Regions from separate parts of the Aeribacillus sp. JST-2 genome, predicted to be linked through region 2. Evidence: a T-box and tRNA genes for the amino acid it is inferred to sense, from the RefSeq annotation. Region 2 holds a T-box; the other holds one or more tRNA genes.

Region 1 (8,133 bases), on a different contig from region 2:
GAATGGTTTTTCCGATTTTTTGGAACCTTGTCAGCGCAATCGTTTTAGGGGAATAAAGACTTTTTAAAAGCTGGATGAAAATATTCACTGGTTGCTGCACTTCCTTTTTGAACATTTCCTTTCGATTTTAACTTTGAAGGAACGATTAATCAAGCCATTAAAGTAAATCAACATGATGAATGCAATCATGTGAGCTAAATCACAGTTCAGCTCTTTACAAAAAATATTCAAAATGTTAAAAATGAAAAAGATCTCAAGGAATTTTCTCAGCGCCAGAAAACAGGTGAGGGGGTGAAAAGGGGTGGACATTCAAAAAATAGTTTTCGACTTTCTTGGCGGATTAGGAATATTTTTATTCGGCATAAAATTCATGGGAGAAGGATTGCAAAAATCGACAGGAGACAAATTAAGAGATATTTTAGATAAATTTACAACAAATCCTTTTATGGGAATTTTAGCAGGGATGTTTGTAACGATGCTTATTCAGTCCAGCAGCGCCACAACGGTTTTAACAGTAGGACTAGTTTCCGCTGGATTTATGACTCTCAGACAAGCGATCGGGGTGATCATGGGAGCCAACATTGGCACAACTGTGACAGCGTTTATCATCGGTTTTGACATCGGAGCATATGCTTTGCCGATTATGTGTTTGGGATCTGTTTTTCTATTTTTCTTTCGTCACAAGAAAATAAACAGCATTGGACGCATTTTATTTGGATTTGGCGCTTTATTTTTCGGGCTTGAATTAATAGGAGACAGCATGAAGCTTTTAAGAACGTTGGAAGAGTTTAACGATTTAACTTTAAACATGAGCTCCAATCCGCTGCTTGGAGTTGGCCTCGGCACATTGTCTACCATGATTGTTCAGAGCTCGAGCGCAACGATTGGGATCTTGCAGGAACTGTATTCGCAAAGGCTGATTGATTTGAATGCGGCGCTTCCAGTATTATTTGGCGATAATATTGGGACAACGGTTACGGCTGTTTTGGCTTCCATTGGGGCTTCCATTGCAGCAAGAAGGGCAGCTTTGACACATGTATTATTTAATTTGATTGGAACGACATTATTCTTGATGTTTTTGCAGCCTTTTGCAGGATTTATTGAGGCGCTGCAGTTTTATTTTAATTTAAACCGTGAAATGGCGATCGCTTTTGCTCACGGTATTTTCAATGTTACCAATACGTTGATTCAAGCTCCTTTTATAGGGGGGCTGGCTTGGCTAGTAACAAAAATCATTCCCGGAGAAGATTTGCAAATTAATTTTAAAGCCCAGCATTTAGACCCGATTTTTATTGAGCAATCGCCAACGATCGCGCTGGGGCAGGCTAAAGAAGAAGTGCTGCGGATGGGGCATTTGGCGTCATTAGGTCTTGAAGAAGCGAGACAATTTTTGTTGACCGGCCAGCAAAAACATGCTCAAACATCCTTGCAGCTTGAAGAGGCGGTCAACAACCTTGACCGGAAAATTACGGACTACCTCGTTCTTGCTTCTGGAAAAGATATGTCGCCCAACGATTCCCGCCAACATTCCATATTAATGGATACCGTTCGGGATATTGAACGAATCGGCGATCATTTTGTCAATATTGTCGAGCTGATTGAGTATAAAAATACGAATAAAGTAATAATAACTGAGCAGGCGTTGAAAGATTTAATGGAGATGTTTGAACTTACACTCCAAACGGTAAAAGATGCCTTAAGAGCTTTGGATGATAACGACATCGATGTTGCGGCAAAAGTTTTGAAATCGGAGGAAAAGATAGACAGAATGGAACGAGTTTTGCGCAAAAAGCACATCATTCGGATGAATGAGGGGATTTGTACGGGGCAAGGCGGCATTGTTTATGTTGATATTATCAGCAATTTAGAAAGAATAGGAGATCATTCCGTCAACATCGCAGAATCGGTTTTGGGCTACCGGCATTAACTGGGAAAATGTCATGGTTAAAAAATGAAAACCGGGGACGGCTCTTTTGGCTGACCGGTTTTATTCAAAGGAGGAATTACTGAATGGATTTTGTTGTTTGGCTGCTGATCATAGCTTTATTTCTTTTATCATTTATCGGCCTGATCTACCCTATTTTGCCGTCCAGCCTGTTGATCATTGCCGGAATTTTGCTGTATGGTTTTTATTTCAGCTTCAGCTAGCTTTCGCTGTCATTTTGGATCGTGGAAGGAATTTTGCTGGCCGTTTTGTTTCTGGCTGATTATTTAGCAAACGCTATTGGCATAAAACGCGTTGGCGGCAGCAAAGCAGCAGGTTGGGGAAGTACAATCGGCTTGATTGCCGGCCCTTTTATCATCCCGTATGCCGGCATCATTTTCGGTCCGTTTTTTGGCGCAGTTTTAGCGGAACTTCTCATACATCGCAAATCCTTTAAAGAATCCGTTCAGGTTGGATTAGGGTCATTGCTTGGGCTTGTGTCGAGTACAATTGCCAAAGGCTTGATCCAATTGGTCATGATGATCTTTTTCTTTTTTAAAGTTTTTTAAAATCAACTGTTGACGTATGGCGCTGTAAGATGATATTTTAAATATTGTCGGTTATGGATTGAGGACCCTTAGCTCAGCTGGTTAGAGCAGACGGCTCATAACCGTCCGGTCGCAGGTTCGAATCCTGCAGGGTCCATATTATTTAAGAACGCTTTTTGTAAGCGTTATTTTTTTTGAGCGCATGAATTGCATCCTTTTCATAAGTTTGGTAATCTGAATATGAAAGCTGATTGACCAGCGGCTTTCAATACATAATGACCCATTAAGGAGGAGAATAGCATGGCATATGAATTACCAAAATTGCCTTATGATTATGATGCTTTGGAGCCTCATATCGACAAAGAAACGATGACCATTCATCATACGAAACACCATAATACTTATGTTACCAATTTAAATGCAGCATTGGAAGGACAAAGCGAGCTTTTAAGCAAAAGTGTAGAAGAATTAATTTCCAATTTGGATGCTGTTCCTGAGTCAGCTCGCACTGCTGTCCGCAACAATGGAGGCGGTCATGCCAACCACAGCTTATTCTGGACAATTCTTTCTCCAAATGGCGGAGGAGAACCTACTGGAGAATTAGCGGAAGCCATCAACAAAAAATTTGGAAGCTTTGCTGCTTTTAAAGAAGAATTTTCAAAAGCCGCTGCAGGCCGTTTCGGTTCCGGTTGGGCTTGGTTAGTTGTGAACAACGGCGAACTTGAAATCACCAGCACTCCGAACCAAGATAACCCGCTTATGGAAGGGAAAACTCCAATTTTAGGGCTTGACGTTTGGGAACATGCTTATTATTTAAAATATCAAAACCGCCGTCCTGAATATATTGCTGCATTTTGGAATGTCGTCAATTGGGATGAGGTTGCTAAACGCTACAGCGCTGCAAAATAATCATAAATAAAGGAAGCAAGCAAGGATGTTACATCCTTGCTTTTTTTCTTATACATATCTCCCTTTTAACTAGGAACAATAAGATCAGAAGTTAAAGGGGAGTTTTTTATGGTCAAAATGGTGTTGAAAAAAGGACATGTAGATAGGGATTTAATTTTACTTTTAATTATTGGCGGTTTCTATTCTTTGAGCATTGCGCTATCGAATACTTTTGTAAATGTTTATTTATGGAAGCAATCCGAAAAATTGCTCGATCTGGGCGTTTACAATTTGTTTATCGTCATTTTTCAGCCGCTTGCTTTTATCATTGCGGGAAGGATCGCTAAAAAAGTCGATCGTGTGATCGTGCTTCGTTTAGGTGTTTCGTTTTTGGCCGCTTTTTTCTTAACTGTCCTCTCGTTAAATCAGTCAGCAATCAACTTTCTTTATCTATTAGGGGCGATTATCGGGATCGGCTATGGATTTTATTGGCTGGCTTTTAATGTCCTGACCTTCGAAATTACGGAACCAGAAACGAGGGATTTTTTCAATGGTTATTTAGGTATTTTGACGTCTATGTCGGGAATGATCGGCCCGATTTTAGCGGGCTGGATTATCTCTTCCTTCACGAATTCAACGGGCTATAAAATCATTTTTGTTGTTTCTCTCATCTTATTTGCCGGTGCGGTTTTGCTGAGTTTCTTTTTTTCGCGAAGACAGGCCGATGGTGAATATATGCTTTTGAAAATTTTTCGGGAGCGGCGAAGAAATAAAAATTGGAAATTGATTACTAATGCTCATGTAATGCAAGGGATCCGTGAGGGGACATTTGCCTTTGTGATCGGTGTATTTGTATACATTTCAACAAATAGCGAAATGGCGTTAGGAACGTTTGGGTTTTTAAATTCACTTGTTGCCTTTTTTGCTTATCTTTTTGCTTCCAAATGGATTACGAAAAAGATGAGGAAAAAAGCGATTTTGGCCGGAGGGCTTTTATTGTATGCTTCTCTTTATCTAATCCTTTTTAAGATCACTTATGCAAAACTGTTAATGTACGCTTTTGCAATCGGCATCGCTTATCCAATTTTGCTTGTTCCGTATTCGTCCATTACTTATGATGTTATTGGAAGAGGGTGGAATATTGGACAAGCGAGAATTGAATACATCGTCGTAAGGGAAATTTTTTTAAATATAGGAAGAATTCTTTCAATCCTTTTTTTTATTGCAACCGTTGCTTTCACAAATGAGAAACAATCTCTTTCTTATCTATTGGCCCTGATCGGTGCAGGACATGCGCTGATCTATCCATTTGTGAAACAGATTAAGCTTCAAGAAAGCAATCGTCCCTTAAAGCAGGAACGGCGGATTCGGAAGCCCAATCTTGCAGATGGGGAAAGAGGATGATGGAAGACGGGAGATCCGATTTGAAATAGATGTTGCTATGAATAGACAAGCTTTACAAAAGCTTTACATTCTATTAAAACGCATTTAATACTCACACGTTAATCTTATATACGAAAGGTTGAGAACACGAATTTATAGGGGGAATTAAAAGAAATGAAAAACTTCAAATTTTTGGCGCTCTCCATCATGATCGGTTCTTTTATGGCTTTTGCGGCAGCATGCGGTAGTTCAGAAGAAGGAAGCACGAACGGAAACTCAGGCTCTGAGCAACAACAATCAGAGAGCGGATCTGAAGAGAAAAAATTGGAAGGCGAAATTGCCATTGACGGTTCATCGACTGTTGGTCCGATCATGGAAGCAGTATCCGAAGAATTTTCGGCCGAGCATCCTGATGTAAAAGCACCGATCGGAATCTCCGGAACCGGCGGCGGTTTTGAAAAATTTACAATCGGTGAAACTGATATTTCCAACGCTTCCCGTCCTATAAAAGAGGAAGAGAAAAAAGCTGCGGAAGAAAATGGGATTGAATATACAGAATTTAAAATTGCTTTTGACGGTCTGTCCGTTGTTGTAAACAAAGAGAATGACTGGGTTGACAAACTTTCCATCGAAGATTTGGCAAAAATATGGAAAGGTGAACCGAAAAAATGGTCTGATATCAACCCGGATTGGCCAAAAGAAGATATCAAATATTTCTCTCCTGGTACAGATTCAGGAACATATGACTATTTTGATGAAGTTGTCCTGCAAGGAGAGCCGATTGTAAAAGAAGCCACCTTATCTGAAGATGATAACGTGCTCGTAAAAGGTGTGGCAAACGATAAAAACGCCATCGGCTATTTCGGTTATGCTTATTATCTTGAAAATAAAGATCAATTGAAAGTGGTGCCAATTGTTAATTCAAAAGGTGAGGCTATTGAACCGACAAATGAAACGATTGAAAAAGGAACTTATGAACCGCTTTCCCGTCCGCTTTTCATCTATGTCAACAACAAATCGTTAAAAGAGAAACCGCAAGTGTATGAGTATGTGAAATATACTTTGGAAAACGCAGCTCAGCTTGCCGAAGAAGTTGGCTATGTCAGCCTTCCGCAAGAGCAATATGATGAGCAGCTAAAAACGCTTGAAAGTTTAAAATAAAGAAGAAAATTATGATGAGAAGCATCGTGCTTCTCATCTTCCTATTGGCATGAAAGGGGTTTTCAAGATGGCTTTATCGACTGGAAAATCGGTAAGGGATATGATCGCAGAAAAAAAATCAAAAAGATCAACTGTGGAGTTTGTAGAAAAAGCAGTTCCAATCATTTTGTTTGTGACAGCATTTATTTCTATTCTTACTACTCTGGGAATTATTATTACACTTGCAACCGAAACTATTACGTTTTTTTCAAGAGTGTCAATTTTTGATTTTTTAACTGAAACCGAATGGTATCCGTTTTTAGAGGAGGACGCAACTTATGGAATTATGGCGCTCGTTTCCGGCACGCTTTTAGTTACAGTCATTGCAATTATTGTGGCGGTGCCAGTTGGGCTTGCGTCAGCTATTTTTTTGAGTGAGTATGCGTCAGATCGGACAAGAAGAATTATTAAACCGATTCTGGAGATTTTAGCGGGAATTCCAACCATTGTATATGGTTTTTTTGCGTTGACGTTTGTCACTCCCCTCTTGCAAAAGCTCATCCCTGATCTCGGCTTTTTCAATGCATTAAGCCCAGGAATCGTGGTCGGAATCATGATCATCCCGATGATTGCTTCCCTTTCGGAAGATGCGATGAGTTCCGTGCCAAATTCCATTCGTGAAGGTGCGCTCGCGCTTGGTGCTACAAAATTTGAAGTTGCCATGAAAGTCGTTTTGCCTGCTGCCACTTCAGGGGTCGTTGCGTCGTTTGTTTTGGCAATCTCCCGTGCCATCGGCGAAACGATGATTGTGACATTGGCCGGCGGAGCAACACCGAAATTAACATTTGATCCTACGGAATCAATTCAAACGATGACGGCATACATCGTCCAAGTGAGCACAGGTGATGCAGGTTACGGCACAACGATTTATTACAGCATTTATGCGGTTGGGGCTACACTGTTTGTCTTCACGATGTTGATGAATTTGCTTGCTCAATTCATTTCGCGCCGTTTCAGGGAGGAATACTAAATGAAATATATTGATCAAAGCGTTGTTCAAAAGATGATGGGGAAAAGAACAATAAAAAACAATTTTTTTCGGTTTCTGTTTTTTCTTGCAACCGTCTTTGCGCTAGTTGTTCTTGCGGTTCTTTTGTATCGCATATTCACTCAAGGAATTAGTTACTTGACACCTGAATTTTTTCAAAATTTTGCTTCCAGAAGGCCTTCAGCTTCCGGAATCAAAGCGGCGTTAATCGGGTCAATTTGGCTTATGGCGGTTGTTATTCCGATCTCTCTCATACTTGGTGTCGGGACAGCCATATACTTGGAGGAATACGCAAAGAAAAATAAACTGACAAACTTCATTCAGGCCAATATATCCAATTTAGCTGGCGTTCCTTCCATTGTTTTCGGTTTATTGGGTCTTACTGTATTCGTCCGCGCATTAGATCTTGGCCGCAGTATTTTAGCCGGAGGTTTAACAATGAGTTTATTGATTTTGCCTGTTATTGTTGTGGCGGCTCAAGAAGCGATCCGTTCCGTTCCGAATGAGCTTCGAGAAGCTTCATACGGAATGGGGGCTACCAAATGGCAAACAATCTATCGAATCGTTCTTCCGGCGGCCATTCCAGGAATTTTGACGGGGAGCATTTTGGCTTTTTCGAGAGCCATCGGCGAAACAGCTCCACTTTTAGTTGCCGGTGCCTTTGTCTTTGTAAATTATTTGCCTGAGAATTTGTTAAGTTCCTATACAGTGATTCCAATTCAAATTTACAATTGGGCTTCACGTCCTCAAGCGGAATTTCAAAATGTCGCTGCGGCGGGAATCATTGTTCTGTTTCTATTCTTGATTGTGATGAATTCAGTGGCAGTTTTCATCCGAAATAAATTTCAAAAGCGCTATTAAAGTTTTTTAGGATGAAGGAGGTTTTCAAATTATGATCACTCAATTAGAAAAGGAAAAAAATGTCGAGTCCAAAAAAGATGTCAAAAAAGAAAAAAAAGTCGTTTATGAAACAAAAGGCTTGAATTTATGGTACGGGGATGACCAAGCATTAAAAAACATTGATTTAACCATTAATGAAAATGAAGTGACTGCCATCATCGGACCTTCCGGATGCGGTAAATCTACTTATATCAAAACATTAAACCGTATGGTCGAGTTAATCCCTTCCGTTCGGACTTCAGGGGAAATATTATATAGAGGAAAAAATATCTTTGACAAATCTTATCGTGTCGAAGAACTGC
Region 2 (8,133 bases):
AATCGGAAAATTATATTGAAAAATATATGTATGGATAAAGTCCACAACCTCTTTGCGGAAAAGGCGGTCAATAAAATTTCCGATCGCGCCGCCGAGCATCAAGCTGAGGGCAGCCCCCAGCATTGCGTGTTGTTTCGCATATTTTTGCATATAATAAATAATGGCAATGACCACTATCACGGTAATAATATAAAAGAACACCATTTGGTTTTGCAATATTCCCCAAGCCGCCCCTTTATTGCGATGGGACGTTATGTATAAAAAACCGTTAATGATTTCAATGCTTTCACCAATTTCCATATTTTTCACGATCAGCCATTTTGTCCATTGATCGAGAAGGATGACGAATAAAGCAATTATATAATTGTGCACAATGCTTTCCTCCACTCAAAGGCAAGTTTCTTTCAAATTTTAGCACATTTTTTGACAAACAGTAAAGAAGCGCGGCCAGCAAAAAAGTGAAGCTCTTCACTTCACTTTTCCATGAAAACCTATTGATTTTTTTAAATATGTCTTCATATTGAGAAAATCATGAATCGTTCTGGCGGTCGGAACATGTGTTAATTGTTCAATTGGAATTTTTTTTCGTGTTTCTTCACATATACCATAAAGCCCATATTCCATTTTTACTAATGCGCGCTCGACATCGATCAGTTCGTTTTGGACATTGCGGATAAAAGCCGGATCATCCATATGGCAATTGGAAAGCCGCGCATTTAGTTCATCTTTCATTAACGTTAATTCTTCCTTAATGGGATCGAGCGGATTCATAATCAAAACCCCCTCGTCTGTTTTCGTACCTATATTTTAACCTCACGATCATTCAATAACACTTTAAACATTTTCCACTTGCAAAACAGAAAAGCCGTCAAATCGACGGCTTTTAAACAGTATAATGTTCTCGAACAATTGTTGCACATCTTTTGCAGAGCGTAGGATGATCTTCATCGGATCCAACATCTTTTGCTACGACCCAGCAGCGCTCGCATGTGACGCCTTCCGCTTGCTTTACAATTATTTTGATGTTGTCGAAAGCTTGCGCTTCTATTGGCGCTTCTGCATAATCACCAGCATATTCAAGCTGGGATACGATAAAGAGCTGTTTAACATCCTCTTCAATCGCATCAAGCAGCTCTTTTACTTCCTTCTTCGGATAAAGGATGAGTTGAGCGGTTAAAGATTTTCCGATCACTTTTTCATTTCTCGCGTTTTCAAGCGCCTTTAATACATCATCGCGCAGGCGCATGAATTTGTCCCATTTTGCTTCAATTTCTTTGCTTCCTTCAATGTCAATCGTTTCAGGCATATCGACAAGCTGAACGCTTTCTTCCGAAACGGATTCAATGTGGCTCCAAACTTCGTCAGCCGTATGCGGCAAAATGGGCGCCATCAGCTTCACAAGAGCGAGTAGCGCTTCGTGCATTACAGTTTGGATTGAGCGGCGGTCATGGCTGTCAGCTGCTTCAATGTATAAAATATCTTTCGCAAAATCAAGATAAAATGAGCTGAGATCAATGGTGCAGAAATTGTGAACCTCATGATAAACAACCGCAAAATCGTATTCATCATAAGCTTTTTTCACTTTCTCGATCAACTTGTTTAATTTAATGAGAATATAGCGGTCGACTTCCCGTAAATTTTCCGATGGCACTTTGTCTTTGCTCGGATCAAAATCAAACAAGTTCCCCAGCAGGAAGCGGTATGTGTTGCGAATTTTTCGGTAAACTTCTGCCACTTGTTTTAAAATCGCATCAGATACACGGACATCGGATTGATAATCAACAGATGCCACCCATAACCGGAGAATATCGGCTCCGAGCTGCTCCGTCACTTTTGTCGGCGCAACGACGTTTCCTAATGATTTGCTCATTTTCCGCCCTTCGCCGTCAAGCGCAAAACCGTGGCTTAATACCGCTTTATAAGGTGCTTTTCCTGTTACTGCCACTGCAGTGGACAAAGAAGAGTTAAACCAACCGCGATATTGGTCAGATCCTTCTAAGTACAGGTCTGCTGGACGTTCCAATTCTTCCCTTACGGTGAGCACCGCTTGATGCGATGACCCGGAATCAAACCAAACATCCATAATATCCGTCTCTTTCGTAAAAATTCCGTTTGGACTTGATGGATGCGTAAATCCTTCCGGCAGAAGATCTTTTGCCTCGCGTTCAAACCATACATTTGAACCATATTGGCGGAAAAGATTGGCCACGTGCTCAATTGTTTCATCTGTTATGATCGGTTCCCCGTTTTCACCATAAAATACAGGAATCGGCACGCCCCAAACCCTCTGACGAGAAATGCACCAGTCGCTTCGATCTCGAATCATGTTATGAATGCGCATTTCTCCCCAGTGCGGGATCCATTTCGTTTCTTTGATTGCATCAAGCAGTTCTTGACGAAAATCTTTAATGGACGCAAACCATTGCGAAGTTGCCCGGAAAATGGTCGGTTTTTTCGTTCTCCAATCATGCGGATATGAATGAGTAATGAACGAAAGCTTCAAGAGCGCGCCAACTTCTTCTAATTTTTCGGTAATTTTTTTATTCGCATCTTCATAAAACAGTCCTTCAAATCCAGGAGCTTCCTCTGTCATACAGCCTTTTTCATCAACGGGACATAATACGTCCAAACCGTATTTTTGGCCAATGATAAAGTCATCCTCCCCATGGCCAGGCGCAGTATGGACGCAGCCAGTCCCAGCATCTGTCGTCACATGCTCGCCAAGCATCACTAGTGAATCACGTTCGTAAAACGGGTGTTTGGCAACGACATATTCGAGCGCTGATCCTTTGAACGTTTTTACGACTTCATACTCCGTCCAGTTTAATTCTTTCGAAACTTGTTCAAGCAAGGCGGCTGCCAGAACAAAACGGCTGCCAGAAACTTTGACTACGCAATATTCCAATTCAGGATGGACGGCAATCCCTAAATTGGCTGGAATTGTCCATGGAGTGGTCGTCCAAATAACAATTTTTTCTCCTTCCGTTAGCACACCTTTACCGTCTTTCACTTCGAATGCTACATAAATAGAAGGTGAACGTTTCTCATAATATTCGATTTCCGCCTCCGCTAATGCCGATTCGCTTGAAGGCGACCAATAAACAGGCTTCAGCCCTTTATAGATGTAGCCTTTTTTCGCCATTTTACCGAAAACACGAATTTGCTCAGCCTCATATTCCGGTTTCAACGTTACGTACGGATTGTCCCAATCGCCGCGCACTCCGAGCCGCTTGAACTGTTCTCTTTGGCGATTGATCTGTCCCCATGCGTATTCTTCGCATAGCTTGCGAAATTCAGCTACAGACATTTCCTTCCGATTTACCTTTTTATTTTTCGTTAGGGCGGTTTCAATCGGGAGACCGTGCGTATCCCATCCTGGAACATATGGTGCACAAAATCCGCTCATTGATTTATAGCGGATGATAATGTCCTTTAAAATTTTGTTTAAAGCATGACCCATATGGATATCCCCATTGGCAAACGGAGGGCCGTCATGCAAAACAAATAAAGGACGCCCTTTCGTTCGTTCCTGCACTTTTTGATAAATGGACAGTTCATTCCATTTTTGTTGGATTTCCGGCTCTCTTTTCGGCAGATTTCCTCTCATTGGAAAGCTTGTTTTCGGCATTAATAATGTTTCTTTATAATCCATTGCCATACCTCCACATCAAAAAATCTTAGATTTATCTAAATAAAAAACCTCCTCATCCCTAAGGGACGAGGAGGAACATCTCGCGGTACCACCCTTATAGACGACAAAAAGGCATTGCCGTCCACTTCACATTGCTAACGGTTTTTCATCCGCCAAAGCTTACTGAATTCAGCCCGGAACTCAAGGGTGATCTTCGTTCTTCCGCCTTTACCGGGCTTCCACCGTCCCCGGCTCGCTGCTGAAAGGGAATGGAAGAACTACTGTCCCTCTCATTGTTTTTTATATTTCATTTTATTTTCGTATTATAAGAAAAACAGCTGAAAAAAGTCAAGTTATACTTTTGATTCCTCTGTTTCTTCTTCGCCGAGAATCGGTTCAACATTATATTCCATCAAGTGATCCCAATCATCGTTTTTTAACAAATCAAGCTGCGCTTCAATGAGCATTTGAAAGCGGGTTCTGAACACTTTCGATTGCTTCTTCATTTCTTCGATTTCCATCGCAATTTTATGCGATTTTGCCAATGCTTCATTGATGATTCTGTCTGCATTTTTTTCCGCTTCTTTAATGATCAGCTTTGCCTCTTTTTGGGCATTTCTTTTGACATCTTCCGCCGCTTCCTGAGCGACTAAAATGGACTTATTTAATGTCTCTTCTATATTGTTAAAATGGTTGAGTTTTTCCGTTAATTCTTTCACCTTTAATTCAAGTTCTTTTTTTTCACGGATAATCATTTCATAATCTTTAATGACTTGGTCGAGAAACTCATTGACTTCATCTTCATCATATCCGCGAAAACCTTTTGTAAACTCCTTGTTATGAATATCCAATGGCGTTAATGGCACTAAATTCCACCTCCATAAGTATGTTCTTCGGTCAGCGTTATTTCAATTATAAAACATATTTCGACAAAACGGACAACTTTCCTCCATTTTCCTTAAATTATTTTTGAATGCCAACAGCAAGACGCCATTTTTCTTTTTTTGTTTTCCCATCAATCGAGATAATTTTGCTTCTTCCATAACCGCGAACGGAAAATACATCGCCTTCTTTCACTTCAAAATGAGCGTCTTCCGTCACTTTCCAATTTACTTTGATTAGCCCATTTTCAATTAGCGCTTTTACTTTTTGTCTTGACAAGCGGTGGATATTGGCAATCACGGCATCAAGACGGAGAGAAGAAACAGTAATAATGAACTCGTCCATTTCCTTTTTTTCGTCTATCAATTGATGGAATGAAATCGGCTTTAATTGGACGGATGTTCTGCCAACTTTGCTGAAATTCAAGGACAGAAAACGTTCCATTTCCTTCACTGCGATGAACTGCACTATGCCGCCTTCGATGAGAATATCGCCAAATTTTCCTCTTTTCACCCCTAATCCCATCAGAGATCCGAGCACTTCCCGATGAGAAATGTTCACAAATTTTTTCGGATAGACTATTTCAAAAGCGGTGAGTTCAAAATCATCTGCTGTCGGCTGAAAATAATCCGGATAAAGGATCGCCCGTTTTCGCTCCGCATGGTCATAGCCTCCGAAAAATTGGACGCGGACATCGCTATGCTCCCCAATCACCGTTTTCACAATGTTTTGCTCTCTCGGATCCAGAAAATCAATCAATTTCGGCCGATATTGCTCCATTACAATGTTCTTCCAATCAAGCAGCTGGTCAATAAACGGCCTTTCATTTTCGCGAAAATGCTGATATATGCTGTTCACTTACGATACAACTCCAACTTCTTATATAAAAAGCGCCGATTGGAATATTTCCCTTCGCCAATCAGCGCGGTTTTATCAAGATATCATCGAAAAAACGGCATACAGCCCGTAATCGGCAAATCTTAGCGCAATCAACGCAACTATAGGAGAAAAATCAATCATTCCAAGCGGGGGAATAAATCTTCTGAACGGTTCTAAATACGGCTCGCAAATATTTGCCAAAAACTGCCCCACTGCTGTCTCTCTTGCGTTAGGAAACCATGACATCAAAATATAAATGATAATCGCATAGGAATAGATTTCCAACAAAACACTCAAAATGTTATATAACGTCCCCATTTACCATATCTACCACCTTTTATGATCATCTTCTGACAAGAAATCGGAAATCGATCCGGAAATATCTACATTGTCGGGCGCGCATAAAAAGATATCTACTCCAACACGTTGTATATCGCCGCCAATAGCGTAAACGGTTCCGCTTAAAAAATCGACAATTCTTTTGGCCTGATCATGGCCGATGCGCTGTAAATTGACGATGCAAGCCCGTCGGCTTTTTAAATGATCGGCAATTTCTTGCGCTTCTGAATAGGCTCTTGGTTCACACAATACTACTTTAGTCGATTTTTGAACGCTTTGCAAACTGACGATATTTTTTTTGCCATAGCCAGCCTCTCTATCATTATGCTCACTCCGCCTGAACAAAGGCGCTTCATTTACCCTTTCATTCTCAACGTCTTCTACTTCTTCATATTCATATTCTTCATCATCAAGGGCAAAAAAGCTTTTAAATTTGTTTTTAATGCTCATTCCGTTCACCCCCATTTACATTTTCTGATCCGACTAAGGAGGAGCCTATTCGCAAAAACGTTGCTCCCTCCTCAACGGCAATTTCATAATCATTGGACATTCCCATGGAAAGCTCCGTACATGGTGCATATGGAAGGTTTTGCGAATGAATTTGGTCCCTCAACGTTCTTAATAAACGAAAACAGCCGCGGATGACTCCTTCATTGTCTGTAAAAGGCGCCATCGTCATTAAACCAACTATTTCAATATGTGAAAAATCTTTTAATTGATGAATGAAAGAAAGGCATTCTTCCGGTTTGACCCCATGTTTTGTCGTTTCGCCTGAAGTGTTGACTTGCACAAAACATTTTATTTTATTTTTGGCTCTTTTTTCAATTTCCTTGGCTAATGACAATCTGTCAAGAGAATGTATGTAATCCACCTTGTCAATAATATTTTTAACCTTTTTTGATTGCAGTGTACCAATGAAGTGCCAAGTAATGTGAGATCCAATCTCGTTGTATTTATGAAGAAAACCGTCATCCCTATTTTCTCCTAAATGGAGAATGCCTGCATCGATTGCCTCCTTCGCACGGTCTACCGAAACATACTTTGTAACCGCGATGATTTGGATGTCCTGGATATTCCGGTTTGCTTTTTGGCATGCTCGTTCGATTCTTTCTTGAATCATTGCTAAATTTTCTTTAACAGTCAATGCCTACATTCCCTCCTTCATGCCAATGAATCCCATCATTCTTCCCGTTTTTCCTTTATCCCTTCTGTGAGAAAAAAAGAGATTCTCATGACAGCTTGTACAATAGGATGATACTACAATCTGTTCATCCGGCACCCCTTTTAAAATCAACAGCTCCCGGTTCAACTCTGCAAGATTGACTGCGTATTGCCCTGTTTTCACTTGTCTTACTAGCCGGCCGGATTTATTTAACGGATAAACGGCATTTAAGCCTTCCAACACATCATCATTGACAACATAACAACAATCGCGGATGGAAGGGCCGATTGCCGCATGGATCTCTTCGACGGCAATTCCTTCCTCTTTTGCCCAATGATCCACGAATTCACCTGCAATATTTTTCGCTGTTCCTCTCCAGCCAGCATGGCATATGCCAATAAGGGAGTTTTTAGGAGAAAAAAAGAAAATCGGTACGCAATCGGCAAAAAAAAGAGCCAGCAGGACATTTTTTTCAAATGTATAGAGACCGTCGGTGCCGGAAATGCATTCATCATAAGAAAAAACACCGGCACCTTTATGGTGCTGCGTAACTTTGACAATCTTTTTATCATGAACTTGATCGGCGCACACCCAGTTGGAAAGATTGGCTTTGATCTTGTCTCCCACTATTTTGCGGTTCTTTATAACCGCTTTGCTGTCATCCGGAACATGGAGTCCTAAATTTAATGATTGAAAGGAATCTTGGGAGACACCTCCATTTCTCGTCGTGAAGCCGATGATTAGCTGCGGATGATGTTCTTTCCAATCTGGGATGGACAACACCGAAGAATCAACAATTTGAAAAGGCTCTCGTTCCATATAATCAATCCTTTTCGACAATCTCCCTTTTTATTTTACCACATCTATACTCCGTCTTTAACGAATTTTCGCTTTAATTGGCAATTTCTTTGTCATCTTTTGATATTCTTACTAAAATAACATCTTCGCCAATTTTTACAATATTCCTCCAAGGAATGACGATTTCCTCCCCCCGTCCAAATATTCCTAGCATTTTTCCTTGCTGGCCTATCATAATCGCTTGGATTTTGCCTGTCGTTACATTGATATCGAGATCGTCGATGTTGCCTAATTTTTTGCCGTCATAAACATTTACAACATCTTTTGCCTGCAGTTCGGAAATATGAATCACCTTTCCCTTCTCCTCTCCGTTCTTCCTATATTGATTTATATGTTCTTTCAACAGAAATCATGATAAAGGACCATGCTCGCCAGAACATGG

The links. A T-box is a leader RNA that pairs with one kind of tRNA and senses whether it is charged. The one in region 2 lies ahead of ileS (isoleucine--tRNA ligase), so its partner is inferred to be a tRNA-Ile.
Region 1: it encodes a tRNA-Ile, which carries the amino acid that the T-box ahead of ileS (isoleucine--tRNA ligase) is inferred to sense. The anticodon was not compared.

Annotation. Positions count from the first base shown of each region.
Region 1 is NZ_JBVVUU010000003.1:105,974-114,106, reverse strand. It holds gene AC0KTX_RS02835 (DUF1189 domain-containing protein) at 1-88, opposite strand, end outside; gene AC0KTX_RS02830 (Na/Pi cotransporter family protein) at 302-1,927, shown strand; partial or broken gene AC0KTX_RS02825 (DUF456 domain-containing protein) at 2,011-2,493, shown strand; tRNA gene AC0KTX_RS02820 (tRNA-Ile) at 2,556-2,629, shown strand; gene sodA (superoxide dismutase SodA) at 2,773-3,381, shown strand; gene AC0KTX_RS02810 (MFS transporter) at 3,490-4,764, shown strand; gene AC0KTX_RS02805 (PstS family phosphate ABC transporter substrate-binding protein) at 4,918-5,904, shown strand; gene pstC (phosphate ABC transporter permease subunit PstC) at 5,972-6,913, shown strand; gene pstA (phosphate ABC transporter permease PstA) at 6,914-7,792, shown strand; partial or broken gene AC0KTX_RS02790 (ATP-binding cassette domain-containing protein) at 7,824-8,133, shown strand, end outside.
Region 2 is NZ_JBVVUU010000001.1:79,319-87,451, reverse strand. It holds gene lspA (signal peptidase II) at 1-372, opposite strand, end outside; gene AC0KTX_RS00505 (molecular chaperone DnaK) at 469-771, opposite strand; gene ileS (isoleucine--tRNA ligase) at 884-3,652, opposite strand; T-box leader at 3,711-3,934, opposite strand; gene AC0KTX_RS00495 (DivIVA domain-containing protein) at 3,985-4,497, opposite strand; gene AC0KTX_RS00490 (YlmH family RNA-binding protein) at 4,595-5,371, opposite strand; gene AC0KTX_RS00485 (YggT family protein) at 5,447-5,710, opposite strand; gene AC0KTX_RS00480 (cell division protein SepF) at 5,720-6,181, opposite strand; gene AC0KTX_RS00475 (YggS family pyridoxal phosphate-dependent enzyme) at 6,171-6,875, opposite strand; gene pgeF (peptidoglycan editing factor PgeF) at 6,879-7,712, opposite strand; gene AC0KTX_RS00465 (YlmC/YmxH family sporulation protein) at 7,786-8,043, opposite strand.